2 linked regions of the Synechococcus sp. PCC 7335 genome follow. The protein of the gene in region 1 binds, or shares a complex with, the protein of each later gene. Links are inferred from orthologs where the notes say so. Each region holds a gene or a part of one and is shown in the gene's direction. Other genes may lie near its edges.

Region 1 (8,477 bases):
AGAACTTGGACTGTAAGAGCCTATGATTAGGGCATGCTGGCGTAAAAATGCGTCAATTGGCTGAAAAGACCTCAGCATAATGACTTAACTATTTCGGCACGGGCCTTGGGTGTAGAACTTCGTAGCTACGTATATTTAGACAATCTTCAGCCTCAACACGCCGCCTACATTGGCACTGTTTCCATCGGTTTTCTACCTCTACCCGGAGATGCTTCGCTCTGGATCGAGGTATCGCCAGGCATTGAGATCAACCGAATTACTGATGTCGCCTTGAAATCCGCTGTCGTGCGCCCAGGTGTGCAGGTGGTGGAAAGGCTGTATGGGGTCTTAGAGATTCATGGCAGTCAAGGCGAAGTCAAAGCTGCCGGCAGAGCCATCTTAGGCTACTTAGGACTTCAGCGTAACGATGCACTCAAACCAGAGCTGCTGTCAAATCAGGTGATCCGCAATCTCGATCCTCACCATGTGCAGCTCATTAATCGCACTCGCCGAGGCAATATGATCCTAGCGGGCGAAACCCTATACGTGATGGAATGCCAGCCAGCTGCCTATGCCTCGCTCGCTGCCAACGAGGCCGAAAAAGCCGCTTTTATTAATGTTTTGCAAATCTCCTCTATTGGTAGCTTTGGCAGATTATATTTAGGCGGTGCTGAGCAAGATATTTTAGCAGCGGCCCGGGCCGTACAAACGTCAATGCAGGCGGTACCCGGACGGCTCGATGATGATGATGATTTAGATGAGTAATCGCTAATGGGCACTCCCCACATTCATCCAGACACCATTGATGAGGTTCGTCAGCGCGCCGACATCGTCGATATTGTCTCTGAGCAGGTCGTGCTCAAAAAACAGGGCAAGGATTTTGTTGGGCTGTGCCCGTTTCACGATGACAAGTCACCTAGCTTCAGCGTGAGTCCGTCGAAGCAGTTTTACTACTGCTTTAGCTGCGGGGCGGGGGGAAATGCGTTTAAGTTTTTGATGGAGCTAGGTCAGCGCTCATTTGCGGATGTCGTACTGGATTTGGCGCGGCGCTATCAGGTGCCAGTCAAGACCACAGAACCAGCTCAGCAGCAGGAGCTACAGAGAAAGCTAACGCTTAGAGAACAGCTCTATGAGATTGTGGCGATCGCCGCTAAGTTTTATGAGCATGCCTTATTTCAGCCAGATGGAAAACAGGCACTCGCCTACTTACGAGATGAAAGGCTGCTGAGCGATGAGACGATTAGCCACTTTCAGATAGGCTACGCGCCTGAGGGATGGCAGACGCTGTATGGCTATTTAGTCGATCAAAAGCGCTATCCGGTAGGGCTAGTTGAGCAGGCTGGGCTGATTGTACCGAGAAAGGAAGGAACAGGCTATTACGATCGGTTTCGCGATCGCATTATGGTCCCTATCCACGACGCCCAAAATCGTCTGATCGGATTTGGCGGTCGAGGGCTAACAGCAGAGGCTAAGCCCAAATACTTGAACTCACCCGAGACAGAGCTGTTTGACAAAGGGAAGACACTCTACGGACTAGATAAAGCAAAAGCGGCGATCGCCAAGCAAGATCGCGCGATTGTCGTCGAAGGCTACTTTGACGTGATTGCTCTGCACGCGGCAGGCATCACCAATGCAGTGGCCTCGTTAGGAACGGCCCTAAATGCTGCACAGGTCAAACTGCTGCTGCGCTATACCGAATCAAAGCAAATCATCTTTAACTTTGACGCGGATGCGGCAGGAATAAAAGCCGCTGAAAGGGCCATTGGCGAAGTCGCAGAGATGGCCTACCGAGGCGATGTACAGCTCCGTGTGCTCAATATTCCAGACGGCAAAGATCCCGACGACTACCTGCGACTGCATACAGCTGAAGCGTACATTGCCTTAACCAACTCCGCTCCGCTTTGGCTCGATTGGCAAATCGACAAAATTGTCAGCGACGCAGACCTGAAGCAAGCCGATCAGTTTCAGCAGTGTTCACAGTCAATCGTTTCGCTACTCAGCAATATTGCCAACGCTGATACCCGAACGCACTATATTCGCTACTGCGCTGAGATCTTCAGTCAGGGGGACGGTCGAATTGTACCGTTGCTAGCCGAAAATCTGCTAGCTCAGGTTCGGCGTAAACGTCGCAATCCCGGAAATAAACAGAGTACTAAAGGCGACAAAAGAGATACCAAGATTCTCAACCGCAGCTTTTTAGAAGAGGCTGAAGCGGCACTACTACGGATTTATATTCACTGCCCCGAGCATCGCCAGACGATTATCGATGGCCTAGACGCTCGCGATCTGGGGTTTAGCTTTTCTCACCACCGGGCGCTATGGCGTATGGTAACTGAGCTAACCGAGATTGAGAAGCGAGAAGCATCCGCTTCAACTATGCTGCAAACGCTTCGTAATTGTTCAGCGGAGTCAACCGGCCCTCTCTCTCAGGTTCACCATCTGCTGTATCTAGATGAAAAGACACGCTTGGATACGGTACGCGAGCCTTTGGTAATTCGCGCGGCGATCGCCTGCCTGGAGCGAAACATGTGCGAAAAGCGATATCGGCGGCTACTCGAACTTTGGCAGGCCGGAGACTTCTCCAAAACACCCGAAACTCATACAGAGTATCAGAAGCAAATTGTCGCAGAGAAAAGCCGGATTAATGAGCTAGATAGAGAAGAACGCAGCGTCGACTTTGTCGATCTTGCCAGCGTCCCCTGGGTTGGGCAGTGATACTAGAAGCCAGCAGAAAAGCTCACTTAGACCAGCTCACTTAGACTAGAGCAGACCCACTCGGTTGGAGTGGGTCTGCTTAGCTACGGCAGTATCTATGACGACCAGGAGATTACGGCTAACTATCGATTGAGCCGACTATCAACTGACCATATCTGAGTATCAACTGACTATAAAGAAGCCACAATACTACTCGCCATTAGCGGCTCTGTCGTCAAGATACCTTCTGTCTGCGCCATGTAGAGCATTAGGTCCATCACTCGATTAGAGTAGCCCCACTCATTGTCATACCAAGAAAGCACCTTAAAGAACCGATCGTTAAGTTCCATGCCTGCTTTGGCATCGAAAATACTAGAACGAGGGTCGCCTGTAAAGTCAGATGAAACTAAAGGCTCTTCGGTATAGCCTAAAATACCGCGCAGCTCATTTTGAGCGGCTGCCTTCATGCGTTCACAGATTTCAGTGTAGCTAGTGGCCTGCTCAGTGCGAAAAGTCAGATCGACAACTGAGACATCTGGTGTAGGAACTCGAACGGCCATGCCAGTCAGTTTGCCAGTGAGTTCGGGCAGCACCAAAGTCACCGCTTTGGCTGCACCTGTAGAAGCCGGGATCAGGTTCTGACCTGCACCCCGACCACTACGCAAGTCTTTGCTAGAAGGACTATCCACGGTGTACTGCGTCGCAGTAGAGGCATGAATAGTGGTCATCAGACCCTCTACTAGGCCAAAGTTATCGTTGATGACTTTGGCAATCGGCGCTAGGCAGTTGGTGGTACAGCTAGCGTTGGAGACAATGCAATCGCTCGCAGGATTGAATGTCTCATGGTTCACACCGACTAGAAAAGTCTGCACTTCACCAGGACTCTTGGTAGGTGCTGAGATCACAACCCGCTTGGCACCCGCAGTTAGATGAGCATTCGCAGTATCGTGAGTCGTAAATCGGCCGGTGGCTTCAACAACATAGTCAGCGCCAAGGTCAGCCCATGGCAATTCTGCTGGGTTGCGAATGGAGGTGCAAGGAATGTAGTGGCTGTTGACGATGATGCCGCCGTCGCGAGCTTCGACTTCGCCAGGAAACGTACCGTGCGTAGAATCGTACTTAAGCAAATAAGCTAACGTTTCGGGAGCAACTAAATCGTTGATCCCAACAAACTCAATGTTGCTGTTGTTTACCGCTGCTCGAAAGACTAATCGGCCAATGCGGCCAAATCCGTTGATGCCAACTTTTAATACAGCCATAGGAGAATTGATAGTGTGGGTCGTCTATGAATATGAGGCGAATATTCGTGTGCTAGACAGCCGAGCCATTCGGGTAGACCCAGCGATCAGTGCCTTCATGACTTACATTTCACTAGAAAAAATCTCAAAACCTCGATATCCACACTTTTCCTTCAGAGTTGAGCGGTATATGCATCCGTGATGTAACCGAACGTAGCGGAATATGCAGATTTGGCAACAATTGAGGCTTTCAGCACAGCTCACTGGTTATGCTACCGCTGGTAACCGTGAGTATCTATATCACTTAGCGACAGCATAGGCGCGCTTGAATCAGAACTAGCGTACGATTCCAGGTGACAGTTTGATTTTTCAACTGCCGAGAGAAGTGCTTTTGAAGACGCCTAATATCCTGAGGAGAAAAATCGTGGGCACTCAGGCGATCGCAATACTTACTTCCCTTGCCTAGCCACCGCGCTAGTAATTCTGTTGTAATCGTGAGCGGTGTCTGCAAAGTCATCAGTGTTGTCTCGCAGTCAAACCCCGCCGTTTCAAAATCGCGTTGAAGATCGGCAACATCCCAGTTCACCATGGCATCGGTAGGGTTGTTGTATAGATCGGCTTCCGCCGCACATAGCTGCTCATATAGATCTGTCTCTATCTTTTGAGCATCTAATAGCCTTGATAAACGCTGTCCTCTTCGCGGTACAGATTCAGCCAAAACAACCGATCCTTCTACCGCTATTATCTGGCTGATTTGTTCAATGGCGCTCAGTTTATCAGATAGCCCCATCAGTGCATTTCGCCCAATCACACCATCGAATTTAGGGGATGGCTTTTGCGTAGTTTGGTCTAAAGCCTCTAGCCAGTTAGACTCATTGACGGCCACGATCATGGGTCTAGCCAATTCGCTAAGCATCTCTGAGCGTTCAGTTAATGCCTTGTACTCTTTCTGAGACCAGACGTAGCTATAGACACCGCCTTCTGGCACTTGGCGAACGGCTTCCCAGGTGAGTAATCCAGTACCGGCATTCAGGTCTAAAAGAACATGATGGCGTTGGGGATTGAGTAGGGCGAAGAGGCGATCGCGTACCTCCCCAAGCTGACTGCCCAAAGCGCCTGTTGCCCTTTGCAGCCATCTATCCTGCTGCTGATCTAGCGGTCCATAGGTCAGCGCTTCTGGCATCGAACGCTCATTATTTTGCTCTACCAGCGCTGCTAGCTGAGCTTCTCTTCGCCTAGCCACTTGCGTCTGAATCTTCCCCTCATATCCCTGGTTTGAAGGCTGATAAAATACCTGCCCCTGCAAACTGCCTGGCAAGTACTGCTGCGCTACCCAATGATCGCGGTATGCATGCGGATACAGGTATCCTGCGCCATGACCGAATCCCTTTTTATCTCTAGTCGCGTCGCGCATCGCGTTCGGCACATCACCTTCTCGCTCATCTTTCACCGCCGCTAGCGCGTCAAAAAACGCCATTACGCTATTGCTTTTCGGAGCCGTCGCTAGATACAGCGTTGCCTGAGCCAAAGGATAGCGACCTTCTGGCATTCCTACCCGGTCAAACGCCGCTGCGCAGCCTGTCACGACCACAACGGCATTTGGATCGGCCATGCCCACATCTTCTCCGGCTAAAATCACCAGCCGCCGAAAGATATAGCGCGGATCTTCTCCGGCATACACCATTCTCGCTAGCCAATACAGCGCCGCATCTGGGTCAGAGCCTCGCACGCTTTTGATAAAGGCGCTAATCGTATCAAAGTGAGCATCGCCTTCTTTGTCGTAGAGCACTGCTCGCTGCTGAACCGAATCTTCTGCCACAGCTAGCGTAATTCGCAGCTTTCCATCACGGTCAGAAGAGGTTGTTTCTACCGCTAATTCCAACGCATTCAATACGGTTCTAGCATCACCGTTTGCCACATTCACTAGATGATTTAGCGCGTCGGTATCAATCAGAATATCTTGCTTGCCATACCCTCTTTCAGAATCACTCAGGGCCTGTTGAACAATCGCTTCAAGGTCATCTGCGTTTAAAGGTTTGAGCTGAAATACGCGAGAACGGCTAACCAGCGCTTTGTTTACTTCAAAAAATGGATTTTCAGTCGTTGCGCCAATGAGAATGACCGTGCCGTTTTCTACCCAAGGCAGCAGTGCGTCCTGCTGCGCTTTGTTAAACCGGTGCACCTCATCGACAAACAGAATTGTCCGCCGTCCGAACTGACCGCGATGGGTTTGCGCCTGTTCAATGGCAAATCTAATGTCTTTGACGCCGCCGAGTACCGCATTGATCGCAACAAACTGCGCCATTGTCGTATTGGCAATGACTTTGGCTAATGTTGTTTTACCCGTACCGGGCGGACCGTAAAAGATTAGAGAAGAGAGCTGATCGGCTTCAATCGCCCGGCGCAGCAGACGACCAGGGCCGACGATGGCATCTTGGCCAATGAATTCAATGAGCGATCGCGGTCTCATCCGAGCTGCCAAAGGCGCTTCAGAAACAATCAATTCCTGCCGCCTTTGCTCAAATAAATCCATTGCTGGTCAGTAGATCGATCAGTGTCTCACCACTCTACCTAATACCGGCCAATAGCGACCAATAGCGGTAAAGCTAGCTGTGGTCAAATCTGCTGTATCCAAGGCTGTACCAAGGCAAATACCAAGAACTGCGTGAATTGAGTCTCGCTAAAGCTGTTGCTCACGATAATCAGCAACTGACGACCATCGGCTAGAAGCTTTAATCACAAATTTAGGCATATGAGCGTAAACAGACTCATGGCTATCGAGCGATCGCCGTTGGATTCTACCAACCGGCATTGAGTTCAAGAAACCGACTCGAATCTAAAGAATAGTCGACTATCTAAAACGCCCTCGGTGGCGACGACACGGTAGCAGGCAACCTCGGTGACGATGTTATCCTCGGTGGCGACGGCAACGATATTTTGCGTGGCGACCTCAACAGCCGCTTTACCCAAGACAACATCATGGACGGCGACGACATTATCTTTGGAGGGGAAGGGAGCGATCGCATCGGCGGCAAATCTGGCAACGACATCCTCAGCGGTGACGCTGGCAATGACTTCATCTGGGGTGACGATGGCAACGACACCATCATGGGCGGCGCCGGCAACGACACCCTTGTGGGCGACAACTTCTCCAGCGGCAGCGGCAGCGATCTGTTTGTCTTTGGCAGCGGCGACGGCACAGATACCCTTCTTGACTTTGAGGTCGGCACTGACCGGATTGGTCTTGTCGAAGGTGAATTGTTGTTTACTGACTTAACGCTGACGCAAGACGGAGAAAATACCCTACTAGGTACAACAAGTAGTGACGAAACGCTGGCAATTCTTAACGGAATACAAGCATCGGCACTGACGGAAAGTAGCTTTGTGATAGTTGCCGATTTCTCCAACCTAGAAGAGGCAATGGCTTTAATCTAAACTCTGGTTTAAACGCTAGAGCTTAGCCGCCGTACAGGAACCATACGGCGGCTAAGGGGTTTTCTCTATTCCTTTTGCTCTACTAGCGCTATTTACGTATTACCGCTTAGCTAGCTTTTTCTTACCAACCTTTCGCAATCGAATAGACTCAGGCGTCACTTCTACCATCTCATCGGGGCCAATGTACTCTAGCGCTCGCTCTAGACCCATCTCCATCGGTGACTGCAATTGAACAAGTTCATCGCCTGAGGCGGCCCGGTGGTTGGTTAGCTGCTTAGCTTTACAGATATTCAGCTCTAGGTCTTGAGGGCGATTGTTTTCTCCCACGACCATGCCCTTATATACCTTTGTACCCGGCTCAATAAAGAACGTGCCTCTATCTTCCGCATTCTTCAGCGCGTAGAAAGTAGCCACGCCTTCTTCAAATGAAATCAACACGCCATTGCGACGAGTCTCAATCTCACCTGACATCGGACGATACTCCAGAAAGCTGTGGTTCATGATGCCAGCACCCCGAGTCACGCGCATAAATTCACCTCGAAAGCCAATTAGTCCCCGAGCGGGTACGACAAACTCTAGCTGAGCACGGCCATCACCTGAGACCATCATGTCTTGTAGCTCGGCTTTACGCTGACCCAAACGCTCCATACAGCCGCCAACAGCCTCTTCGGGTACGTCTAGCACCAGCTGCTCAAACGGCTCACAGGGCTTGCTGTTGACTTCGCGGTAGATTACCTGCGGCTGAGAGACCTGAAACTCGTACCCTTCACGGCGCATGGTCTCAATTAGGATGCCAAGGTGCAGTTCGCCTCGACCAGAGACAGCGAATCTGTCAGGTGAATCAGTAGGTTCTACACGCAGGGCAACGTTGGTTTCTAGCTCGCGGAAGAGGCGATCGCGCAACTGACGAGACGTGACAAAATCTCCCTCTTGCCCAGCAAACGGCGAATCATTCACAGCAAAGGTCATTTGCAAGGTAGGTTCGTCTACCTTAATCAGCGGCAGCGCCTGCGGATCGGCAGCGCAGGTGATGGTTTCACCGATATTGGCATCCGCAAAACCCGCAACTGCAACCAAGTTACCGGCAGTGGCTTCTGGAATCTCTACCCGTGACAAACCCTGAAAGCCCAT
Region 2 (8,303 bases), 1.3 Mb from region 1 along the record:
GGGTAAGGCCGTTGGCATCATCAACTCTGGCTTTATTGCTGAGCCCGGAACTGGCGTCTTTCTTGCTGATGCGGACAACCGGGGAGCAACCGAAGAAATTACCGCCGAGATTCTCGACTCGCGCGCCGAAGTCATCCTAGGTGCAGGCGAAACTGACTACCTACCTATCGGCTCGGTCGGTCGCTTTGGCGAAGAGGGCACGCGTAAAGACGGTCGCAACCTAATTGAAGAAGCCGAAGCAGCGGGCTACACAATTGTGTATAACCGCGAAGAGCTAATGGCAGTCGACACCGATGCGACTGACCGTTTGCTAGGGATCTTCGCAGCAGAAGACACTTACAACGACACCTTCGAAGATAACCTGCGGGCTCAAGGTCTCGTTGACGAAGACGATGATTTGATCTTCTACGGTCAGCCTCCTCTTAATCCTAATCCGCCTACTGTGGCCGAGATGACGGAGGTGGCACTACCCATTCTAGACAGCGACCCTGATGGGTTCATGCTGGTACTAGAAGAGGAAGCCACGGACAACTTTGGCAATAACAACAACGCGGCAGGGACCATCGAAGCGGCGCTACGAGCGGACGAAGCTATTGGTCATGCCCTTGACTTTGTCGATAACGTTGACCCTAACACACTAGTACTAACGGCAGCCGACTCCGACGCAGGCGGTCTAGAAGTTGACGACACCCCCATCGGCGCAGGCACCTTCGGACTCACTGAACCAGAATCTGACTTCACTATTCGAACACAGGCCGAAACCCAGGCCTTTGGCGCTGGCGCAGACGGTACCCTGGTTCAGCTCGACGACATGGACGGCAGCAACAACGGTAACTTCGAGCCATTCGTGACAGGTGCTCCCGACGCAGACGGTGATATCTTCGACTTTGGGGTTGCCTGGGCTAGCCTCACGGATGTTAATGGCGGCATTGTCTCCAAGGCGTACGGTCTTAACGCAGAAGACTTGCCAGCCACAGCAGACAACACCGATATGTATCGCTTGATGTACCAAACCCTGTTTGGCATAGCGCCTGAAGAGGTAGCGGTAACTCGGCTACGTGGCACTGGTGATGATGATGAGCTAGTTGGCACCAAGGTCAATGAAACATTGACTGGGCTAGGCGGCAACGACCTGATCGCTGGTGGACTCGGAAACGACATCATCGAGGGTAATGATGGCGACGACGTGCTGCGCGGCGACAACAACAGCCGTAGCGCTGGCGGCACGGTTGGCGGCGACGATATCCTCTTTGGCGGCACAGGTAATGATCGCATTGGCGGAAAAGGCGGCAATGACCAGCTCTTTGGCGAGGAGGGCGACGATATCCTCTACGGCGATGCAGGCGACGATCTGCTCTACGGTGGTCCCGGCAATGATCAGATCTTTGGCGATGACAACAGCAGCAGTGGCGCAGATACCTTCGTCCTAGCAGCGGGCGAAGGCACTGACCTGATCATGGACTTCGATGCGGGTCAAGATCTGATTGGCCTAGCCGATGATTTGAGCTTCGATCAACTAACGTTAGCGACGGACGGAATTCGCTTCGGTGAAGAAGTGCTGGCTACTTTGAATGGTTTATCAGCAACCGCGTTGACCAGTGCCGACTTTACGACTGTGTAGATCAGGGTGCCGCACATTGCAGTGCTGGACTATAGGCTGCTCCAATATGGCTTGAGTATGGCCTAGGTATAGAAGCGCTTGGTAAGACGCTATTGCAAACGTTTTATCAAGCGCTTTTTTGGTCTTACGCTACGCAAATTTAGCTCTCTAGACGACGTCACTTATTTCATCATCAGTAGCTGCAGCTCATTATCCACGAGGCAATTGCAGCTATCGGGTAGGTCACGCTCAGGGGTTAGGTCCAGGCAAGTAGCTTGATTGGCGTGAGATGTACCATGGCAAAATATTTGCACCTAGGCAAGATAAAAAAATCAGCGCAATTCAACTAGAATCAACCTCACGTCTCCATGTTGATGCACTACTCAAGATGAAAATCTATCGCCTACCCGCCCGCTCAGATAACTACATCTTCGTTCTGCATAATCCAGCTGATAACACCGCTGCTGTCGTCGATCCAGCCGATGCCCCTCCAGTCCTGCAAAAGCTAGACGAACTCGGCGCAACCTTAATCACTATCTTCAATACGCATCACCACAACGATCACGTGGGCGGCAATCGTGAGCTGTTAGACCGCTTTCCAAAGGCCGAAGTATATGGTGGCGCGCAAGATCAGGGGCGCATTCCCGGGCAAAGGCATTTTCTAGGCGAGGGCGATCGCGTCTCTTTTGCTGATCGCACTGGCCGAGTCATCTTCGTTCCAGGTCACACCCGAGGACACATCGCTTACTACTTTCTACCCATCAAGGCTAATGAACCCGGTGACCTGTTCTGTGGGGACACGCTGTTCGCAGGTGGCTGTGGACGGCTATTTGAAGGAACGCCTACTCAGATGGCAACTTCTTTAGCCAAGCTGCGTAACCTGCCAGACACCACCCATGTCTGGTGCGGCCACGAATACACGCTGAGTAATCTGAAGTTTGCGATTACCGTTGAAGGAAAGAATGAGGAATTGCGATCGCGCCTGGCCTCTGTCACCACCGCCCGTCAGCAAAACCAGCCCACCATTCCCTCACTACTCTCCACTGAAAAAGCCACCAATCCCTTCCTCCGCTGGAATAGCCCTGAGCTTCAGTCAGTGGCCAACAGCCAAGATCCCATCACCGTCTTCGCGCATATCCGTAAGCTTAAAGATCGTTTCTAGTTAGAAATCTTCGATGGTTGCACCTTTGACCCAAGTTGCCTACACTAGAAAGCTGCGCTGCGATGGAAAGTAATATTAAAGGCAATGGCGAAAAAAAGAACTCAGCTGGTCCTCAGCCAGGACATCGACAAACTAGGCAACACAGGTGATCTGGTAGAAGTAGCACCTGGCTACGCCCGTAACTACTTGATCCCACGCAGCTTAGCGTACCGTGTAACCCCTGGCGTTCTCAAGCAGGTTGAAATTCGTCGTGAGCGTGAACGTGCCCGGTTAGAGGCGATTAAGCAAGAAGCCGAAGCCACCAAAGTCGCACTTAACACCATCGGCTTATTCACCGTCAAAAAAGCTGTCGGTGAAGATGATGCAATCTTTGGTACCGTCACCACAGCCGAAGTCGCTGACCTTATTCAAGCCAACGCAGGTAAAGAAATCGATAAGCGCGACATCACGCTACCTGATATCAATAAGCTTGGTGAGTACAAGGTGGATATCAAGCTACACAGCGAAGTCACTGCAACTATCAACTTACGTGTGGCTCCTGACTAAGCATTCACTACAAACGATTAGCAAACATACGTACTATTCGTTAACTTATTAGGGTAGAGAGCTGTGGTTGTTCTCTACCCTTTTATATTTAAGGATGAAGTATGAGCGATAGATAACACAGCTAGTCCTATCTTCGACTAGCTACCCTCAATAGAAATAAGCGTTTGTCTGCCAGAGTCCAGCCTATAATGCGCAATCTATAGGGCACCGCCCTCAACCTTGTCGTTCAGCACTCATCACTCCTATCACTCTTCTAATGGTTGCTTCCGAACCCCGCTTCAAGCCTGCCGCCGATCGCCTTCCACCCCAAAATATTGAGGCTGAAGAAGCTATCTTAGGTGGTGTCTTAATCGATCCCGAAGCGATTGGCCGCGTGACTGAACTGCTCTCTCCTGAAGCGTTCTATATCGGTGCTCATCGCAGCATCTACCAGGCTGCTCTAGACTTACAGGCGAGGGGATTGCCTACAGATATGATGGGCGTGGCCTCATGGCTAAAGGACAAAGGTGCTTTAGAAAAAGTCGGTGGGCAAAGTCGATTAGCCCAGCTAGTAGATCGCACTATCAGTGCGGCCAATATTGACCAGTACGCTCAGCTGGTAATGGATAAGTACACTCGCCGCCAGCTCATTCGATCAGGTGGAGAAATTATCCAGCTAGGCTACGAGACCGAAACATCCCTAGAAGATGTACTCGATCTGTCTGAGCAGACGCTGTTTGGCATTACTCAAGAGCGCCCTACCCAAGGACTCACCAAAACATCCGACATACTTACAGATACGTTTACCGATATCGAGCAGCGATCGCTGGGCATGGTCTTACCCGGCTTGGCCTGCGGGTTCTATGACCTAGACGCGATGACTCAGGGCTTCCAACGTTCTGACTTAATTATTACTGCGGCTCGTCCGGCGATGGGGAAAACCAGCTTCGTACTCAACGTTGCTCGCAATATTGCCGATACGCATAAGCAGCCAGTTGCGATCTTCAGCTTAGAGATGTCAAAGCAGCAGTTGATCTATCGATTGCTTTCGTCTGAAGCCAAAATTGAGAGTGGTCGATTGCGAACCGGGCGGATTGCCCAGCATGAGTGGGGACCCATGGGCCATGCGATCAATACGCTTTCTGAGCTACCAATCTTCATCGACGATACGCCAGGTGTGGGTGTAACTGAAATTCGATCGAAAGCACGGCGATTGCAGGCGGAACAAGGTGGCGCATTAGGACTCATTCTGATCGATTACTTGCAGCTGATGGAAGGCTCCGGCGATAATCGGGTGCAGGAATTGTCGAAGATAACGCGATCGCTCAAAGGACTTGCTAGAGAACTCAACGTTCCTATCATCGCGCTCTCTCAGCTCAGTCGCAGCGTAGAATCACGAACTAACAAACGCCCGATGATGTCTGATCTAAGAGAAAGTGGCGCAATCGAACAGGACGCAGATTTAATTATGATGCTGTATCGCGAAGAGTATTACGACCCTGACACGCCTGATCGTGGCATCGCTGAAATCATCTTGACAAAGCACCGGAACGGACCGACGGGCACTGTTAAGCTTCTATTTCAGCCCGAATTTACGCAGTTTCTTAATAGAGCATCGGACTTATCAAATCGCGATTAGAAGGATAGCTACACTTAGCGATTCGGCAACGTCTGTCACGGTTTAAGTGATGTGTAAAGTCACGAGCTAGAGCTACTTCAGCCAGGGTAGAGAAACATTACTCAACTGTTCACATTCGGCTTCTGTCATTGACCAACCAAGTGCGCCTGCATTTTGTTCTGCCTGTTTCGCATTTTTTGCACCTGGAATTGGGACAACATTGCCTTTACAGATTAGCCAGTTGAGAGCGACCTGTACTTGCGTTTTGTTATGGGTCTTGCCAATTGCTTGTAACGCAGCTAGCACGGGTTCAATCTTCTGTAATCCCTTCCGGCTGAACTTAGGATCTAATTTTCTTGCGCCTGCTGGGCGAAGATCGCTGTCTACTGTGTACTTGCCAGTCAATAGGCCCTGTGCCAGAGGGCTATAGGCTAGAATCGTCACCTCGAGGTTCTGAGCCGCTTCCAAGATGCCATTTGTTTCAATGTTTCTGTGTAGCAAAGAATATTGAACCTGATTAACGGCCAAGGGGATACCCCTTTGGGCTAGATAGCTATGAGCTTCGCGCATCTGCTTTGCAGAATAATTGCTAACACCAATCGTTTGAATTCGTCCTTGCTCTACTTCATCTGCCAAAGCATTCATGAGTGTTTTTTGACTCATGAAAAAATCAAAGGGCCAATGGACCTGATAGAGCGTGATGGAAGACTGCTTGAGTCGTTTGAGACTAGCACTAAGGGCATCTGCAACAGATTGAGCGGAGAAGCGCCAAGGCGTAGGCATGTATTTTGTCGCAATTAGAGAAGGCTTTTTACTCTCTTTGATAAATTGACCAATCAGCTCTTCCGACTTACCGAGGCCGTAGACTTCAGCAGTGTCAAAGAAATTAACATTTGCAGCCAAAGAAGTCTTAAAGGCAGCTCGAACTTCATCTATGCCATAAGCGCTACCGTACTGCCAAAATATTGAGTCACCCCAGGCCCAAGTGCCCAGCCCTAGCGCGGGGACCTTTGGGCCTTTGGGTCCAAGGGTGACAGTCTGTAGCGTGTTCGAACTCGCCATGATGAAAACGAAAGAGATCAGCCTATATAAAATAGCTGCTTTAGAGAGCTTTAGTCATCTTAAAAGTCGTTTGGGGAAATGATGTCTATAGTTATTCTCTCATCGGAGAGAATAGTATATGCAAACTGAAGCTGTTCTTTTCGGGCCTTCCTTAGGCCGTTTGTTCATATCTGCTCGTCCATATCTGCTCGTCCATAGTAGAAAAGCAAGCTGGCACCATCACCAAGTGCTGTAAAGCTTGATGGATAAGCGAACTCCCACACCATATGAAATTAGGGCCTTTGATCGCTTATCTGATGAATCAGTGCTGTCCTACAAAGAGAAGATAATCAAGCAACTGACGAAACGACTATCCCTTAAGTGTATGGATGTGTCCGTAATTAGAGTCTCTACAGGTAATAATAATGACTATCGGTGCCCTCGGGATGGGCAGTATAAAGCATACAGCTAGTACTTAGAGACGATCCTTTCTAGAGTTCGTCAAATCTGTAAAGGTTGTGTTCGCTGACTGATTTAAGGGACTTTTCGCTTGTGAATATCTTGTTGGTTGAAGATGATTATCTGCTCGGTCGCAGTATGGCCCGTTTGTTAGAAGCGTCCAGCCAGTATAGAGTCAAGCTAACTCGTACGGCCGCAGATATTTTCAAGTACTGCGAGACTGGTAGCATTGAGTTAGTGCTGATGGATGTCAATCTACCAGGAACCTTGTGGCAAAACAAAGAAACAACGGGCATCGATCTCTCTCGTCTATTGAAATCCAATCCTAGGACCTGGCACATCCCCGTCATATTGCTAACAACGAATAGTGCAGGTACAAATAAAGGACGTTTAATGAGCGAAGCGCTAGCCGATTCGGTTTGTGCAAAACCCATTAAGGATGCGGATAGCTTTCTATCTTTGCTGTCTCAGGTAATCGATAGGAAAAGGGTGTGCCGGTTGGGGCTATCAGCATCTTGATATCGGGTTACGAGAAAAATAGAGTGAATATAGCGTTTTTGACTGCATACTCATAAGGGACGGTAAGCTTACGAGGAACGCAAGTCAATTGATCTGTGACTTTGCAAGGCTTCTAGGCGGATAACTGTACCCTAGCTAAGTGAACGACGCTATGGGGTAGTGGCTCAAAGACGATATCTCCCAGATACCACAAAACCAAATATCACAAAGCCAGATATGACAAAAATAGAGAACCGCTAGGATTGACTGCCAACTGATTCTTTACGGCTTTTTGGTCAGCAGACTTTGCTAAAGCTTGTTCTATTCTAACGAGAGGAATCGCTGCTATCGCAGGCAGCTGAGTGAATAGAGAGAGAATGGCGTCATTTGTTTAGTGCAAAGAGAGCTTGGAGTTGGGTTGTCTCGTCAGGTCTTGAAGGCATCAACAAAAGGTATCAACAAAGCGTCTTCGTGCAAGCGCTGGCACAACAAACTGACTGACGATGGCTGTTGGTGTACTGATAGCGAATATCTAGCTGGTTACTCAGTTTCTCAAAGATTTCGTTAGCTCGAATAGGTTTACTGATAAAGTCATCGCACCCACAAGCAATCGCAGCGGTTCGATCCTCTGTAAAGGCGTTTGCTGTCAGCGCAACAATTCGAGTCTGATGGTAGGGGTTAATTCTAGTTTTTTCTAGTGTCTTAATCCGTCTTGTAGCTTCCTCTCCAGTCATGATAGGCATACGCATATCCATCAAAATTAGATGGGGTTGCCACGACTCCCAGCGAGCGATCGCCTCTTCGCCATTCTGTGCTTCACGCACTTCAAATCCAACATTCATCAACAAATGGGAAAGCAGCTTACGGTTAACAGCAACATCATCTACGACCAATATCCTATAGTCAGGCTGTCCGGGAGCTAGTCCAATCACTCGTCTTGAGGGCTGCTTAGTTGTAGTAGGAAGGCTAAGTGCGTGATCGCCAACGGCAACAGGAACACTAAATGCAAAAGTAGCGCCTTCACCCAGCTGAGAGTCAACGGTCAAATTACCACCTAGCAATTGAATATATTCGTGCGAAATCGCTAACCCTAGTCCAGTCCCCTCAGGTGAGTCCAGGCCAGATTGAGTTTGAACAAAAGCCTCAAATAGATGAGCCTGATCAGCAGCGGCAATGCCCGGCCCTGTATCGCTGATTGAAAAGGTCAGTAGCGTCGAAGGTGGTTTGGTAGTCGTAGTCTGTGGATTGTCTTGCTTCTCTAAGCTTTCACAGGCATGGTTGAGTTGGTTCTGGCCGTATTGATTCTGACTATGTTGGTTCTGACCATCTTGGTTCTGGCTGTGTACAGATAGGGTAATTGTGCCGACGGCTGTGAACTTGAGCGCATTACTTAGCAAATT

The links.
Region 2: the proteins of dnaG (region 1) and dnaB are in contact, whole or in part, in a crystal structure (PDB 2R6A), measured with the Geobacillus stearothermophilus proteins. The link is inferred for Synechococcus sp. PCC 7335 from one-to-one orthologs. Residues at the interface, in WP_049624496.1 of Geobacillus stearothermophilus: Lys456, Leu457, Leu458, Pro459, Ala460, Asn463, Ala464, Leu467, Leu535, Leu536, Ile537, Ala538, Gln544, Glu545, Asp548, Tyr549, His552; in WP_033016901.1 of Geobacillus stearothermophilus: Ser13, Glu15, Ala16, Gln18, Glu91, Leu92, Asp94, Ala95, Val96, Pro97, Thr98, Ala99, Ala100, Asn101, Tyr104, Tyr105, Ile108.

The regions. Positions count from the first base shown.
Region 1 is NZ_DS989904.1:2,267,584-2,276,060, reverse strand. Bases 233-3,222 are described here. They hold dnaG (DNA primase), read left to right. Parts: upstream 233-750; coding sequence 751-2,694; downstream 2,695-3,222. Other genes in these bases: gap (type I glyceraldehyde-3-phosphate dehydrogenase), read right to left, coding at 2,865-3,222; S7335_RS09815 (hypothetical protein), read left to right, coding at 233-744. Also shown: more of S7335_RS09815, read left to right, coding at 106-232; more of gap, read right to left, coding at 3,223-3,932; S7335_RS09800 (AAA family ATPase), read right to left, coding at 4,216-6,444; S7335_RS29190 (hypothetical protein), read right to left, coding at 6,592-6,723; S7335_RS09795 (type I secretion target GGXGXDXXX repeat protein), read left to right, coding at 6,891-7,346; translational GTPase TypA, read right to left, coding at 7,446-8,477. UniProt on the Escherichia coli protein: RNA polymerase that catalyzes the synthesis of short RNA molecules used as primers for DNA polymerase during DNA replication.
Region 2 is NZ_DS989904.1:1,006,173-1,014,475, forward strand. What follows is about bases 2,930-5,745. They hold dnaB (replicative DNA helicase), read left to right. Parts: upstream 2,930-3,564; coding sequence 3,565-4,926; downstream 4,927-5,745. Other genes in these bases: rplI (50S ribosomal protein L9), read left to right, coding at 2,930-3,308; S7335_RS04545 (aldo/keto reductase), read right to left, coding at 4,999-5,745. Also shown: S7335_RS04525 (alkaline phosphatase), read left to right, coding at 1-1,621; gloB (hydroxyacylglutathione hydrolase), read left to right, coding at 1,989-2,762; more of rplI, read left to right, coding at 2,847-2,929; more of S7335_RS04545, read right to left, coding at 5,746-5,967; S7335_RS04550 (response regulator), read left to right, coding at 6,499-6,924; S7335_RS25705 (PAS domain S-box protein), read right to left, coding at 7,359-8,303. UniProt on the Escherichia coli protein: The main replicative DNA helicase, it participates in initiation and elongation during chromosome replication. Travels ahead of the DNA replisome, separating dsDNA into templates for DNA synthesis.